2 regions of the Mesorhizobium sp. B2-8-9 genome follow, and region 2 is predicted to be linked to the other one. Evidence: riboswitches for the same ligand, from Rfam matches in the RefSeq annotation. Region 2 holds a riboswitch; the other holds the start of a gene.
The links. A riboswitch is a leader RNA that binds a small molecule or an ion and turns the genes downstream of it on or off. The one in region 2 is predicted to bind thiamine pyrophosphate.

Region 1: it holds a riboswitch for thiamine pyrophosphate, as region 2 does, so the genes downstream of both, FJ423_RS23485 (YkoF family thiamine/hydroxymethylpyrimidine-binding protein) here and thiB (thiamine ABC transporter substrate binding subunit) in region 2, are expected to answer to the same signal.

The regions. Positions count from the first base shown of each region.
Region 1 covers NZ_VFTQ01000022.1:57,738-65,476, reverse strand. Annotated here, with positions in the region: gene FJ423_RS23510 (hypothetical protein) at 1-650, shown strand, start outside; gene FJ423_RS23505 (ABC transporter substrate-binding protein) at 706-1,719, opposite strand; gene FJ423_RS23500 (ABC transporter ATP-binding protein) at 1,716-2,489, opposite strand; gene FJ423_RS23495 (ABC transporter permease) at 2,486-3,271, opposite strand; gene FJ423_RS23485 (YkoF family thiamine/hydroxymethylpyrimidine-binding protein) at 3,608-4,216, opposite strand; TPP riboswitch at 4,207-4,319, opposite strand; gene FJ423_RS23480 (hypothetical protein) at 4,540-4,884, shown strand; gene FJ423_RS23470 (DUF2934 domain-containing protein) at 6,054-6,308, opposite strand; gene FJ423_RS23465 (hypothetical protein) at 6,417-6,626, opposite strand; gene FJ423_RS23460 (DUF1236 domain-containing protein) at 6,755-7,054, opposite strand; gene FJ423_RS23455 (DUF982 domain-containing protein) at 7,269-7,619, shown strand.
Region 2 covers NZ_VFTQ01000007.1:65,833-73,571, reverse strand. Annotated here, with positions in the region: gene FJ423_RS11065 (ABC-F family ATP-binding cassette domain-containing protein) at 1-1,413, opposite strand, end outside; gene FJ423_RS11060 (thiamine diphosphokinase) at 1,415-2,059, opposite strand; TPP riboswitch at 2,195-2,300, shown strand; gene thiB (thiamine ABC transporter substrate binding subunit) at 2,346-3,356, shown strand; gene thiP (thiamine/thiamine pyrophosphate ABC transporter permease) at 3,601-5,211, shown strand; gene thiQ (thiamine ABC transporter ATP-binding protein) at 5,208-5,996, shown strand; gene FJ423_RS11035 (M48 family metalloprotease) at 6,150-7,616, shown strand.

The sequences.
Region 1 (7,739 bases), on a different contig from region 2:
CGCCCCAGCCGGTAACCACCGCCGACATCGATGCCGAAATCCGGAAGCAGGATCTCCAGATCTTCGAGGCTATCGCCCGCGAATTTCCGGACGACTACGATGCGATGTTGCGCAAGATCACTGCCGCGGCCCAGACCGGAAACCAAACAGAAGTGCGCAATGCCAGCAGGCAGGCGGTCGCCGATCTGAGGCACAGATACGCACCGCTCCTACCTTCGGCGCCGGACAGCAACGTCTCGGAAGCGCTTTCGGCGCAACTCGACATGCTCAATCATGTCATGGCGCGCGAAACGCCGACCACCTGCAACAATTACCTGCGCAACGGGCCGGACGCGATCAGTGCGCCCGGCCACGATTTCCGGGCTGACCTGGACAGGATCGGCGCCACCCTGTTCCGCGCCTTCGGCGCCGCCAAAAGAAGCGGCCTACCGGCGGCAGTGCCTAGCGATCAGGACTGGTCGCTGGTCGCCGACGTTTTCACGAAGATCGGCGGCACGCCGGCCGAGATGGAGGCTATCTCGAACATCAACCAGAACTTCCCGGGTCTGTGTCCGGCCATGGCGAAATTCTATGAGGCCGCCCTGGTAATGCATGGCGAACCCGGGTGGCACATTAAGACCGCGCTGCTTCTTGCCATCGTCGAGAATTAGGCACCGCACCGGATTTCCGGCAGGTTCCGGCGCGACACTGCGTTCCTGCGTCCTCTCAGGCACCCAGAAACTCGTTGCTGAAAAATGCCCCGAGATTCGGCCGCTCCTTTAGCACCTTGCCGTCGCCATCAAGCAATATCCCCGAGGCGAACAGATACCCGCCCATCGCCTCCATCTTGGCCCTGTCCATCGTGCCGATGGCGCCGTCCGCGCTTTTCAGGAAGTGCCCGTCGTTCAGCGCCTTCAGCGAGGCTTGCACCAGCGCTGGGTTGGTCAGCGTATCCTTGTTCGCGGCGATCAGCAGCTCGCCCGCCTGCTGCGCATGATCGACGGCGAATGCGTAGCCGCGCCGCGTCGCCTGGACGAAGGCCGCGGCCGCCTGTCGGTTGGCGGCGAGGAAGGCGTTGCTGGAGACGATCAACGTGGTGTGCTCGTCCGGCACGCCATAATCGGCATAGCGGAAGCTGCGCTGCTTGAGGCCTTTCAGTCCGGCCTCGACGCCTTCCCAGGTCGAGACTTCCAGCGTGAAATCGACCGCGCCGTTGGCCAATGCCTCATAAGCCGAGGTACCCAGCGTCACAGTGGAAAACTCACTTTTGCCGCCGTCATGGCGGATGATGGTCGAGATCAGCGCGTTCTCCCAGGCGCTGCCGAAGCCGCCATAGGTCAGGCCGTCGAGATTTTTCGGAGTCTTGATGGCGGCGCGGTCGGCGTTGAAGACGACGCGACCGGTCTCCGACTGGACGACGGCGTAGACGGCCTTCAAATCCGCGCCCGCGCTCTTTTGCGTGAACAGGCCGAGCGAGCCGGAAATGCCGAAATCGGCGACCTGGCTGGCCACCAGCGTGCCCGAGCCGGTGTCGCCATAGGGCAGGATTTCGACCTCGATGCCCGCATCGCGGTAAAAGCCCTTGTCGCGGGCGACGAACAGGCCGATGTGATTGGTGTTGACGGCCCAGTCGAGCGCGACGGTGATTTTTTGCGCGGCGGCCCGGGCACGTGCAGCAGTCCCGGCAAATGGCAGGCTGGCGGCCAGAAGCATCGCCTGGCGGCGGGTGAAGTCGGTCATCGGTTTTCTCCATCGGATGGTCGGGAAATCGGTTCGGCGGCGCCGAGCAAAATGTCGAGGATGCCGGCCTCGATCCCGGCGACCTCACGGGCAAACGCCGTGCTCTCGGTGCGCGGGCGCGGCAGCGGCACAGCCACCTCACGCACCACGCGCGCGGGCCGCGCCGACAGCACATAGATACGGTCGGACAGAAGCACCGCCTCGCGCACGTCATGGGTGATGAGCAGCGCCGTCCAGCGATGGTTTCGCCACATCGTCTCCAGCCAGCGCTGCATGGCCGCGCGGGTGAGCGCGTCGAGCGCGCCGAACGGCTCGTCGAGGAGCAGCATGTCGCGCTGCTGCACGACGGTGCGCAGCAATGCCGCGCGCTGGCGCATGCCGCCGGACAGCTCGGCCGGCCAGGCGCGCTCGAACCCGGCAAGGCCGAACTCGGCGAACAACGGGGCCACGCGCTCGCGCGCCGCGCGGCGCTTCATGCCCTGCACCTCGAGCCCCAGCGTCGCATTGTCGATGACGCGCCGCCACGGCATCAGCGCATCGCGCTGCGGCATGAAGGCGAAGCGGGCGCCATCGAGCGGCGCGCCGTCGAAGCGCATCTCGCCCTCGCCCCGGATCGCGCCGGTGAGCAACTGGAACAGTGTCGACTTGCCCGCGCCGGAGGGGCCGAGGATCGAGACGAACTCGCCCTCTTCGACATGCAGCGAAATGCCTGCCAGAACCTCTAGCGCGCCGAAGTTTTTTCGCATGTTGCGGAGCTCGAGCCGGGTCATGGCCGGCCCTCTCGGGAAGGCTTGTCGCCATAGCGCCCCGCCCTTTCGCTCTTTGCATTTTCCCAGGGCATGGCGAGACGCTGGGCGAGCACGGCGAGGCCGAACAGCGTGAGCGTCAGCGCCGAGCTGACCGCGACGGCGGCGAGCACGAGGTCGGGGCGGAAATTGTTCTTGGCGCTGAGCATATAGATGCCGAGCCCTTTGGCGGCACCCGCATATTCGGCGAAGATGGCGCCGACCACCGCATAGGTGATGGAGATGCGCAGTCCAGCGAAGAAATAGGTCAGCGCCGACGGTAACCGAGCGAGCCAGAAGATGCGCCGGCGCCCTGCTCCCATGGCGGCGAGCATCTGGCTGATTTCCTTGGCCGTGGCGGCATAGCCCTCGACCAATGCCACCATCATCGGAAAGAAGGTGACCAGCGCCACGAGCAGGATCTTCGGCAACAGCCCGAAGCCGAACCAAAGCACCACCAGCGGCGCGATCGCCACCAGCGGCAAGGTCTGGCTGGCGATCAGGAGCGGGAACAGCGCGCGGCGCAAGGGGGCAAAGAAGTCAACCAGCGCCGAGAGGATGAAGGCGGCAACGAGCGAGCATGCAAAGCCCGCCAGCGTGGCGCGGATGGTGGGAAGCGTGTTGTCGGCCAGTGCCGCCCGGTTCTCCCAGGCCTGCGCCAGCACGCGCGAGGGTGCAGGGAGCACGGTGGGGGCGATGCCGCCGAGGCGTGCGCAGAGTTCCCAAGCGACGAGAAGGAGAGCGAAAGCCAGCGCAGCGGGGAAGATCTTCGCGACGGTCGTGGTGAAGGCTGATCTCCCCCCTAGAGGGGGAGATGGCCGGCAGGCCAGAGGGGGGCGCGAAGGAATGACGTCCTTCGAAACCCGTGCGAAAGCAATTGGCGAACGCCGCGCGCGCAACCAGTTGAGCGGTCGGCGGGACAGCACCCCCCTCTGCCCTGCCGGGCATCTCCCCCGCAAGGGGGGAGATTCGCCGTCACCTCGGCTTTCGCCCATCGCCGAAGGTTCCCTTCTCTCCTGCGAGATGGGACTGGGAGCATCTCCCCGACGCGATGGATCAAGCCAAACAGCCACGACATCTACCTCGATAGATCGAGCTTGCGCTCAAGCCGCGGTCGGGCTGTTCGCCGAAATGGTGATATCGAGCGTCACGTGACCGGCACCCGGCCCGAAGCGGCAGAAGGCTTCGTTCAGCGTGGCGAACACCGCGCCGGCGTCGCCGCGCAGCTTGGTGCAAAAATGCTTGGAGCGTTCGAAGACGCCGGACCGCTTCAGGAAATCGATGCAGCCATAGATCTCGTCCATGTGGTCGCCGGTGCCCATCACATAGAGCGAGAATTGCGCCGCCACCGGCTGGTTGGTCGAAAGCGTGGCCCCGACGGCGCGCAGCGCGGCGCGCTTGCGGTCATCGAGTGGGATTGCCGGGCCGCCGATCTCCTCGGAGCGGCAGATCGGGTCATCCGGCTCGCCGGGGCAGCCGCGCGACACGGCGGCCGACAGCACACAGTGCCTGCCGCTTTTGGCGGCCGCCACGAACAGGTCGCGCATGGCTGGGAACAGCACCTCGGGCGGCCCGACCAGCAGCGTCGAGATGTCATCGGTCTCGATCCTCAGCCTGTCGCGGTAAGGATCGAGCGCGCCAAGCGCGCCAAGGATCACGCCGACGAAATCGTCGGCCATGGGATAAAGGGAAATCTGTGCGCCGGAAAACATGGCCCGCCTCGCTCCGCTGGTATTATCCAGATCAGCTTTAGGGTCCGGAGGCTTGCCGCCACCATCTCAGCCCCGACCGTACGGAGCACCCCTGTGGATGGCCGGGTTAAAGCACTGTTTGCGGTGCTGGGAAAGCGGTTTTTTGCGGTGTCAGTTGGGCCAACCGCCCATCTCCCTACGGGAGATGCCGGGTGGTTATAAGATTTTTGTAGTTTTCTTATAACGGCTTTATCTAACTATTTTGTCGTTCAAATTGTACGAATCCCGCTTGATTGCTTTTCGTACATAAAGTACGATACTTCCCTTCCATTGAGGGGATTTGCTTGAACACCGCGAACCATGCCGCTTTTGCCGACCTCTCCCACCCGTTGTTGTCGCCTTTGCCGCTCGCCGAGCGCGAACGCCTTGCCGGCGCCTGGCGCATGGCCAGCCAGGACATCGCCGACGACATCCGATTCATCCGGCAATATCTGAAAGTGATCGCCGAAAAGGACGAGCGGCTTTCGACCGGCGCGCTGGTGCATGGCCGCGTCTATGTCGAGGCGTGCGCGGCCTGGCTGCCGGAGACGGCGGCGCGGTATTTGCGCAACCTCAGGCTGATCAGCGAATGCGAAAGCGCGATGATCGCCGCGGGGGTCAGGTTTGCCCGATCGAGCGATGCGTGGTGAGAGCGTTTTGACCTCTTCCGTTAGAGAAGGGAAGGAACTCCAAGGCCGCCAGCGACGCGAACAATCATGCCGCTGCAACCCTCGGCTCTGGGCCTCGAAAAATGCATCGTTTCACACAATCGCCAATTGGTGGACGCGGGCGAGCGGCCGGGCGTTAATTCTGCGCAGGCGAAGGAGGGTAAAGCCGTATACCAGGGAGGAATTTCATTTTGATGGACCAACAAATCGACATCGGCATACAGCCTGACGATCAGCCCTACGAAGTCACTTCATTCGCCCGCAAGCATGGCCTGACGGTCCCGGTTGCCGACGCGGTCCTTTTCGCCAAAGGTCCGTCGCCGTCACGCGCAGCTTGCGACATGGCAGCGCTTGCCTTCCTCTGCGCGGTCGCGCGATACGCCGGAAAGCAAGGGACGCGATAGCCTCCTCTTATAGCTTAATTGCAACCCGCATGCCGCCGGCGTGGCTGCTGGCGGCGGCGATGCCGAGCGTGCCGGTCAGCCGGCCGCCATGGTCGAAGCCTTCGCTCAGAGGTCGTGACGGTTCAGCGGGGAGCGTAGATGCGAAGCATGGTGCCGTTATCGTAAGCGGCCGTCACGAGGACGTTTAGCTTGAGCGCGTCCGTCAAACCGCTGAATAGCGGTTTGCCACCGCCATAGGCGGATCGGCCGAGTCAGGATGACATACTCATCAATCAGACCTGCCTTCGACAGCGCCTGAGCGAACTCTGCGCCGCCCCGCAATAATTTCGCCGCCGGGTTGCTTTTCAATTTAGCGATTCCTCGTGCAGGTCACCTTTCGCAATAGTGGACTCTGGCCAAGTTGCCTTTTTCAGCGTTTTCGAAAACACGACCTTGGGGATGACGTTCATCGGCGCGCATAGGCATCCTCGGATTTTTGCCAGTACGGGCCCATTTCCTCATAACTCACGCGGCCCATGATGTGTGTGCCAGCGCGACTGATGCGATCGAGTTTCCACCGCTTGAGCTCTGCCGTTCAGGAAAACCGCCCGTCGACATTCCCACCGGCCCTACGACATATCCGTCGACCGACATGGTCATGATCAAGACGACTTTGCGCATGGTCGGTATAGCCTCCGGCACAGTTCTCACACGGAGCGTCGCACCGTCACATGATCCGGTGAAAAGGGGGCAGGCCTTGGCTGGCGGTCAGCCCTTGGTCTTCCTGGCGGGGGACTTTGCCTTTGCCGGGCCCTTGGCGGGCTTCTCCGCCTTGGCCGCTTTCGGCTTGTCGGCCTTGGCGGCGGCGGCCTTTTTCGGGCTCTTGGCTTTCGGCTTGCCGGCCGCATCGACTTCGGCCGTCGCCTGGTCCCAATGCTCCTTATGAGCGCCTTCGGGCCGGCCGGCCTGCTCCCAAATCTCGTGCGCGCGCTGGCGAATGCGTTCGTGCCTGTCGTCCGTCACTGTCGCCTCCTGATGTTGGGACGGTTCCCCGGCGCGAACATTAGCCGAATTTTCGCGTGTCGTCTTCGGTATCACGAACAAGCGACCCGACCTGGACGGCAATTTCGCTCAGTGTCCGTCGGTAACGACCGCGATGCCCAGATGCGCTGCCTTTTTTGTAATCAATCCGGCTAAATCCGCGTCAGAGCGGTCGGTCCCCGTGCGCTGGCGCAGCAGGGTAATCGCCTCGTGCATCGACAGCAGGCCAGTCCTATGCTCGGCCAAAAGCTTGTCGACTTGGCGTGCGATGTCAGGTGATTCGACGTGTGGATGATGCATGGCAACGACTCCTTCCGCGCTTCGTTGCCTCCCAAACCACTGCCCTATCTTAGGCCTTATGCCCGGATGCGAAAAGAGCCCGATCCTTGCCCAGTGCTTCGGAGGATCGGGCTCTTCCAGGGCTGGATCTACTCGATCACCTGAACAACGCGGCGCGTGCCGGGATCGATCAGCACCGTATGGTCGTTGACGACCGCATAGCGGTACTGGACGTCCGGAACCTGCTGCAACTCGACGGTGTCAGGCACGGTCGAGCCGACGCCAAGCTCAAGGCCGAGCACATTGACCGAGGCGATCGGATGCTTGTGGACATATTCCTTGACCACGGTCTGCTGCTCGGGGGTGACGATCACCTCGTCCGCGGCCGCGATGCCGATGCCGGCCATCAGAGCCAAGCCGGCGACAGCTGGAATGAGGGTGGTTTTCATCGTTTCTCTCCTGTTGCGTTGGTGAGCTCCGCCCTGCCTCCGCAGGGGCGGAAACACGAGCAGGTCGAACATGGGAGCTCCCGGGGCAAACGCCGCCGGCAGGGTGTTGTTCCGTCAGCGGCGACTAATTGATTTGGCGGAACCTTCGCATCGGCTCCGCATTGGAAGGCATTGAAACTGCCCAAGTCTTTGAAATCCTAAGGATGCCGCAGTCATGCAGGAAGGCTCCATCAGAAGCGACATCGAACTTCGCCCCCCCGTGGCCATCGCGGTGGGTGCCGGCTTCAAGCGCGAGATCGCCTCTCTTACCGCGATGCAGAACTTTCTCAAGGAATGGCCCCAGGCCATGCGGGGCGGCAGCTACGCCAACGCATTCCGCGCCTGTGAGGCGGCGCGGAGCGGAGAGATCGATCTCGACAAGGCGCGACAGGCGTTCCTGGTCTTCGCGCGGAAGGCCGGGATCGAATGGACGGGCGCCGATCCCGTCGCGGTGCTGCGCGAAGCAAAGATCAGGCGAATCCGGGCACGCGAAAGCCGGGCACCAAACCGGCACGTGCCTGGCTAGGCCCAGCCTGGACGCGTTCGGCACACCGTGTGATCGGCGTTATCATGCAAGCTTTGGGATTTGGCCGGCCGATCCTGGGAGCAAGCTCGGCGCCTCCTGGCGTCCATTTTGCCTGCAGAC
Region 2 (7,739 bases):
CACGCTGGTGACGGTGCGGTCAAGGAAGTCGCGGTCGTGGCTGACCAGTATCACGGTTCCGGCAAAGCCCGCGACAAGCTCCTGCAGCAGCTCCAGCGTCTCCATGTCGAGATCGTTGGTCGGTTCGTCCAGCACCAGAAGGTTCGCCGGCCGCGCCAGCACGCGGGCCAAAAGCAGCCGCGCGCGTTCGCCGCCGGAAAGCTCGCGCACCGGCGTGCGGGCCTGCTCCGGCTTGAACATGAAATCCTTCATGTAGGAGACGACATGACGCTGCTCGCCATTGACGACAAGGTTCTCGCCGCGTCCGTCGGTGAGGTAATGCGCCAGCGTCTCCTGCGGATCGACGGCCTCGCGCTTCTGATCGAGCGTCGCAATATCGAGATTGACGCCAAGCCGCACGGTGCCGGCGTCCGGCGCCAGCTCGCCGGTCAGCATCTTCAACAATGTCGTCTTGCCGGCGCCGTTCGGGCCGACCAGGCCGACGCGGTCGCCGCGCTGGATGCGGGTCGAGAACCCCTTGACCACGGTGAGATCGCCAAAGCTCTTGTCGATGTTCCTGGCCTCGATCACCAGCTTGCCGGACTCGGCGGCGTCGCTGGCCACCATCGTCGCGGTGCCCTCTGCGCCGCGATGGCTGCGGAAGCGCTGGCGCATGGTTTGCAACTCGCCGAGGCGGCGCATGTTGCGCTTGCGCCTGGCGGTCACGCCATAGCGCAGCCAATGTTCCTCGCGCACGATCTGGCGGCCGAGCTTGCGCTGGTCGCGCTCTTCCTCTTCCAGCACCTGGTCGCGCCATTCCTCGAAATGCGCAAAGCCCTTGTCCAGCCGCCGCGTCTGGCCGCGGTCCAGCCAGACAGTGGCGCGCGTGACGCGCTCGAGAAACCGGCGGTCATGCGAGATCAGGATCACCGCGGAGGAGGTACGAGCGAGCTCTTCTTCCAGCCATTCAATCACCGAAAGATCGAGATGGTTGGTCGGCTCGTCGAGGAGCAGGATGTCGGGTTCCGGCGCCATGACGCGGGCAAGGGCGGCGCGGCGCGCCTCGCCGCCGGACAGGTCGTTCGGCCGCTCCTCGCCGGTCAGGCCAAGATGGTCCATCAGATAGGTGGCGCGATGCGGATCGTCGGCTGGGCCAAGGCCCGCCTCGACATAGGCGCGCACGTCGGCGAAGCCGTCCATGTCCGGCATCTGCGGCAGATAGCGGACCGTGGCCGAGGGCTGGCGGAACACCTCGCCATCCTGCGGCTCGATCATCCCGGCGGCGATCTTGAGCAGCGTCGACTTGCCCGAGCCGTTGCGTCCGACCAGCGCGATCTTCTCGCCGGCGGATGCGCTGAGCGCCGCGCCGTCGAGCAGCGGGGTGCCGCCGAAAGTCAGTTTAATGCCGTCGAGGTTGAGGAGTGGCGGCGCCATGTCAACTTTCTGGAAGAGGATAGGGGTGGGCCAGAAGCAGGGCCCGGCCGCGCTCCAGCGCGATGCCAAGCTGCCCTTTGACCTCATTTGATATAGTGAGCGAGGAACCGAACGCCACCTCGACGCGGTCGAGCGGCCATTTGGCGCCGGTGACCGTCAGGCCGGACAGGTCGGAAAAGCCGAGCACCGAAAACAAGGTGCCGTCGTCATAGTCGAAGCTGGCCTTGCTGGGCAGGATGGGAGCGCCTTCCTGCGCGCCACTGGTCAGCAGCACGGTCGTGCCAGCCTCGGCCAGCCGCACGGCCAGCGCCAGATGCAGGAAGGCATGGTCGGCGCGCTTGCCGCCAAAGGCGCCGGCCAACACGAGGCTGGTGGCGCCACGCTGAAGCGCTTCCGCTATGGCGAGCTCGCCATCGGTCATGTCCTTCTCGGCCGGAAAGACTTTTCGCGGCACGGCGGCGAGGTCATCCGGCAGGTTCGCCGGCACCGAGTCGAAATCGCCGACCCAAAGTTCGGGGACAAGTCCAAGCATGCGGGCATGGCCGATGCCGGCATCGGCGGCGATGACGCGCGAGCCTTCGATCTGGCGTTCGAGCCGGGGCGTGCGGACAAGCTCGCCGCCAAGCAGGATGGTGAATGTGCCCATGGCCGTCGCCCTTACCAGCCCGTCGGGCGAAACGGAAGCGGGATGCCGTGCGCTTCGGCTGCGAGGGTACCGGCGAACATTAGCTGCCCGGCAAACTTCCGCTTGCGCGCCGCTTCGGCCGGGCCTATCTGTCGAAACGCTCTAACGGGGTGCCGGACGTGATCCGGCTGAGAGGCGATCAAGCCAACCCGCTGAACCTGATCCGGTTTGTACCGGCGGAGGGATTAGACGTTTCGGACCATCCGGCGCCTCAATTCCTTGTCACTCGAACGAAGGAGGCGCCGATATGCGCGCAATACTGTCCCATCTCATTCTCGCAACCGGCTTAGTTTCGCTTCTGGCGGGCGTCGCGCCTGCCGCTGCGAAGGACAAGCTCACCGTCTATACCTATGAAAGCTTTACCGCCGATTGGGGTCCCGGCCCGGCGGTGAAGAAGGAATTCGAGGCCGAATGCGGCTGCGATCTCGAATTCGTCTCGGTGGCCGACGGCGTGGCGCTCCTCAACCGCGTCAAGCTCGAAGGCGCCGGCACCAAGGCCGACATCGTGCTCGGCCTCGACACCAATCTCACCGCCGATGCCAAGGCGAGCGGACTGTTCGCGCCGCATGGCGAAGTCTCCGCCATCGACGTGCCTGGAGGCTGGAGCGACGACACTTTCGTGCCTTTCGACTACGGCTATTTCGCCGTCGTCTATGACACGCAGAAGCTTAAAGTCCCGCCGAAGAGCCTGAAGGAGCTGATCGAAGGCGCCGGCACGGACAAGATCGTCATCCAGGACCCGCGCACCTCGACGCCCGGTCTCGGGCTGCTCTTGTGGGTGAAGTCGGTCTATGGCGACAAGGCGCCGGAGGCCTGGGCAAAGCTCAAGACCAAGGTCCTGACGGTGACGCCGGGCTGGAGCGAGGCCTATGGCCTGTTCACCAAGGGCGAGGCGCCGATGGTGCTGTCCTACACCACCTCGCCGGCCTACCATATGGTGGCCGAGAACACCGAGCGCTACCAGGCCGCCTCGTTCGAGGAAGGCGAATACCTGCAGATCGAGGTTGCCGGCATCACCACGACGGGCGCGAAGAACCCGCTGGCGCAAAAGTTCATCGCCTTCATGACCGGACCGAAATTCCAGGATGTCATTCCGGAAACCAACTGGATGTTCCCAGCCGGCAAGACCGACAAGCCGCTCAACCCGGCCTTCGACAGACTGGTGAAGCCGACCAAGACCTTGCTGTTCAGCCCGCAGGAGGTCGCCGCCAACCGCAAGGCGTGGGTGGATGAGTGGCTGGCGGTGATGAGCAAGTAGGATCGCTATTCGCGCAAGATGATCGCTCTACGGCGCCCCCCTCTGTCCTGCCGGACATCTCCTCCACAGGGGGGGAGATTGGCCGTCATCGGCGGTTTCGCCAACTGGCAACGTTGCAGTGATGAGCGAGGCGCGGGCGCTGCTGATCTCCCCCCTTGTGGGGGAGATGTCCGGCAGGACAGAGGGGGGCGCGAAGGAACGCGGCGTTTGCTGAATTCCACCACGGTGCAACGTGCAAGCCGCCGTGCACCCTGACTCCCGCGTCACCGCCGGCGTCGTCGCGCTCGCAGCCATCGCCCTCCTCATCGGCGGTGGCTTCGCCGGCCTCGCCGTCGAAGGCGCGCACGATCTCTCCGGCGCTGCCGCCGCCTTCGACAATTATCTCCTGCGCGTCGCCCGCTTCACGCTGTGGCAGGCGGCTCTCTCGACGCTGCTGTCGGTCGCGCCGACGCTGCTCGTGGCGCGCGCTTTGTCGAGGCACCCAAGTTTCCCGGGACGCCGCCTGATCCTGCAATTGTTCACCGTGCCGCTGGCCTTGCCGGCGATCGTCGCCGCGCTCGGCATCCTGGCGCTCTACGGTCGGGCCGGATATTTTGCCGGCGTCTTCGCCGGACTTGGCGGTGCGGATTGGCCGGGGATCTACGGCCTCTCCGGCATCCTTGTCGCGCATGTCTTCTTCAACCTGCCGTTGGCGACGCGCCTGTTCCTCGAGGCGCTGGGCACCGTGCCCGCCGACCAGTGGCGGCTGGCGAGCCAACTCGGCATGAGTGCCTGGCCGGCCTTCCGGCTGATCGAATGGCCGGTGCTGCGCGCGGCGCTGCCGGGGATTGCCGGGCTGGTCTTCATGCTCTGCATCACCTCCTTCACCATCGTGCTGACGCTCGGCGGCGGTCCGGCCGCGACGACGCTGGAAGTGGCCATCTACCAAGCGCTGCGCTTCGATTTCGATCCTGCGCGGGCCGTAACGCTGACGTTTCTTCAGATCGCGCTCACCTTCGTCGTGGTCGCAGCACTCACGCGGCTCGGCGCCAACACGGTCGGCGACGCCAATCTGCCGGTCGCGCCGCGCCGCTACCTTTCGGCGGGCCGAATGGAAAGCGCGTTGAATGCAGGCCTCATCATGCTTGCCCTGCTGTTCGTCGCCGGACCGATGGCGGCGACGCTGCTTTCAGGCCTGGAGGCCGATCTCGGCCGGCTGGCAGGCGAGGAAGCGGTGCGCCGCGCCACCCTCACCAGCGCGGGCCTTGCCCTGCTTGCAGCGCTTCTCAGCGTGACGCTGTCGCTGGCGCTGATCGCGGCACGGCGCGCGCTGGCCCTGCGGCGCCGGGCAGGCGGGGCCATGGGCCTGCTCGAATATGCCGCCGACACCGGCGCCGGCTTCGTGCTCGTCGTGCCGCCGATCGTGCTTGGCGCCGGCTGGTTCCTGGCGCTGCGCCACGTCACCGATGTCTTTGCCATCGCGCCGGTCATGGTCGTCGCCGTCAACGCGGTGATGGCGATGCCCTTCGCCATCCGCGCCGTTCGCCCGGCCTATGACGCGGCGAGCGAACGCCATGAGCGGCTTTGCCTGGCGCTCGGCATATCCGGCTGGAACCGGCTCAGCCTGATAGACTGGCCGTCGCTCAGGCGGCCTTTGGCGACCGGCTTTGCCTTCGCCATGGCGCTATCGCTTGGCGATCTCGGCGTGATCGCGCTGTTCGGCAGCGATTCCGTGCAGACCTTGCCCTATCTGCTTTTGGCGCGCATGAGCAGCTACCGGACAGCCGACGCCGCGGGACTTGCCTTGCTGCTCGGCCTCGTCTGCCTGATGCTGGTGGTCGCCGCGGACTGGCTGGGGCGGGAAGGAAAGTCATGACGACGACCATCGACGGCATCGCCGCGCAAAAGGGTCTCCCCGTCGCGCTGGATGGCGTCTCGTTCAGCTATGGCGAATCCTCCTTCAGCTTCGACGCCGAATTCGCAGCCGGCAGGATCACCGCCATCATGGGGCCGAGCGGCTCCGGCAAGTCGACGCTGCTCAATCTGATAGCCGGCTTCGAAGTGCCCGATGCGGGCAAGGTCCTGATCGGCGGCGTCGGTCTCGGAAACACGCCGCCTTCGGCGCGGCCGGTGTCGATGGTGTTCCAGGAAAACAATTTGTTTGCGCATCTTTCCGTCGAAGCCAATGTCGGGCTCGGCCGCTCGCCATCGCTGAAACTCGGCGACGCCGATCGCGCCGGGGTCGCCGAGGCGCTGGCGCGGGTTGGTCTTGCCGGTAAGGAAAAGCGGCTGCCGCGCGAGCTTTCCGGCGGCGAGCGGCAGCGCGTGGCGCTGGCGCGCGTGCTGCTGCGCGACCGGCCCGTTTTGCTGCTCGACGAACCTTTCGCGTCGCTCGGCCCGGCGCTGCGCGACGATATGCTGGACCTTGTGGCTGGCATTCATGCCGAGCGCGAAATGACGGTGTTGTTCGTGACGCATCAGCCGGAAGATGCGCGCCGCATCGGGCAGGACGTGGCATTTCTCGACGAAGGCACGATCGCGGCAGCCGGGCCGGCCGAGGATTTCTTCGATCGGTCTGGACCGGATGCATTCAGACGCTATATCGGCGATCGAGGCGGCACCGTTGCCGGATCACAACATGTTGCCCGGAAGCGGACATAATTTATGGCCAAACCGGCAATGGGCGATCCGGCGTTTCCTTGCCTTGTCCGGGGGAGTATGGCTAGGTCCGGCCATGCTGGTCCGGATGGGCCGTGATTTGCCGAAAGATTTGGAAAGGAAGCCGACCTGTCGAGCGGCGCTGAGAAGGTGTGGATGAAGCCGCTGGCACGATTTCTCGCGCTGGCGAGCGTCGCCGTGCTGGCGAGCTGCCAGATGTTCACGCCGCCGGACGTGCAGGAGAGCGGCTTCCAACCTTCCGATAAGCCGATCACCGTCGACAATGTCGTGGCCAACGCCAAGCTCGCAGAGATGGCGAAGGCGCAGCACCCGCGGATTCTCGCCACCTATGGCGGCGAATATTCCGACCCAAAGCTCGAACGCATGGTGGCCAAGGTCGTCGGCAATCTGACGGTGGTGTCGGCCAACCCGACCCAGACCTATCGCATCACCATCCTCAACTCGCCCAACGTCAACGCCTTTGCGCTGCCGGGCGGCTATCTCTATGTGACGCGGGGCCTGCTGGCGCTGGCCAACGATTCCTCCGAGCTTGCCGCCGTCATCGCGCATGAGATGGGCCACGTCACCGCGAATCACGGCCTGCAGCGGCAGCAGCTCGAAGCCGAGGAGGGCCTGGCGACCAAGGTGGTCTCCGATGTGCTCGGCGACAGCCCGACCGCCAAGGCGGCGCTGATCCGCGGCAAGCTCAGGCTCGCGCAATTCTCGCGCAACCAGGAACTGCAGGCCGACGCCATCGGCATCAAGTCGATCGGTGAGGCGGGCTATGATCCCTATGCCGCCGGCCGCTTCCTGCAGTCGATGTCGGCCTATACGGATTTCCGCTCGGTGAGCGGCGCCACCGACGCCAGCCTCGACTTCCTGGCGACGCACCCGAACACGCCGCAGCGTATCGAATTGGCGCAGCGGCTGGCGCGCAATTTCGGCCCGCCCGGCGTCGGCACGCGCGACCGCGACGCATTTCTGGCCGGCATAGACGGCCTGCTTTACGGCGACACGCCGGAAGAAGGCTATGTGCGCGGCCAGACCTTCATGCATCCCAATCTCGGCGTCTCGTTCACCGTGCCGGACGGTTTCGTCATCGACAATTCGGCGGCCGCCGTGACCGCGACCGGGCCGGGCGACATCGCCATCCGCTTCGACGGCGTGGCGATCGACAAGTCCGTCTCGCTCACCGATTACATCCGCAGCGGCTGGGTCGCGGGGCTGGAAGACGCCAGCGTGCGCCAGGACACGATCAACGGCAACGACGCGGCGACGGCGCATGCCAGCGCGCAAGGCTGGCAGTTCGACATCGCGGTGATCCGCGCCGGCGGCCAGGTCTACAGGCTGCTGACGGCCGCGCCCTCGGCCAGCACTTCGCTGGACCCGGTGGCGCGCTCGGTCAGCGGTTCCTTCCGCGTGCTGAGCCCGGCCGAGAAGGCGGCGCTGAAACCGCTGCATATCCGGGTCGTCACCGTCCAGGCCGGCCAGACCATGGGCTCGCTCGCCGCGCAGATGGTCGGCGTCGACCGCAAGCTCGATCTGTTCCGCGTGCTCAACGCCATGTCGCCGGGCGCGACTGTGTCGTCCGGCGACAAGGTCAAGATCGTCACCGACAAATAAGACCGACGTCCCGCTTTCCGGCGGCTTCCGCTTGATGGTGATGGCGTTTCGTTGAATCGCCATCACGATCCTTGTTGGAGCATGATGTCGTCCGAAACCGGTTCCCACTTATCGGGATCATGC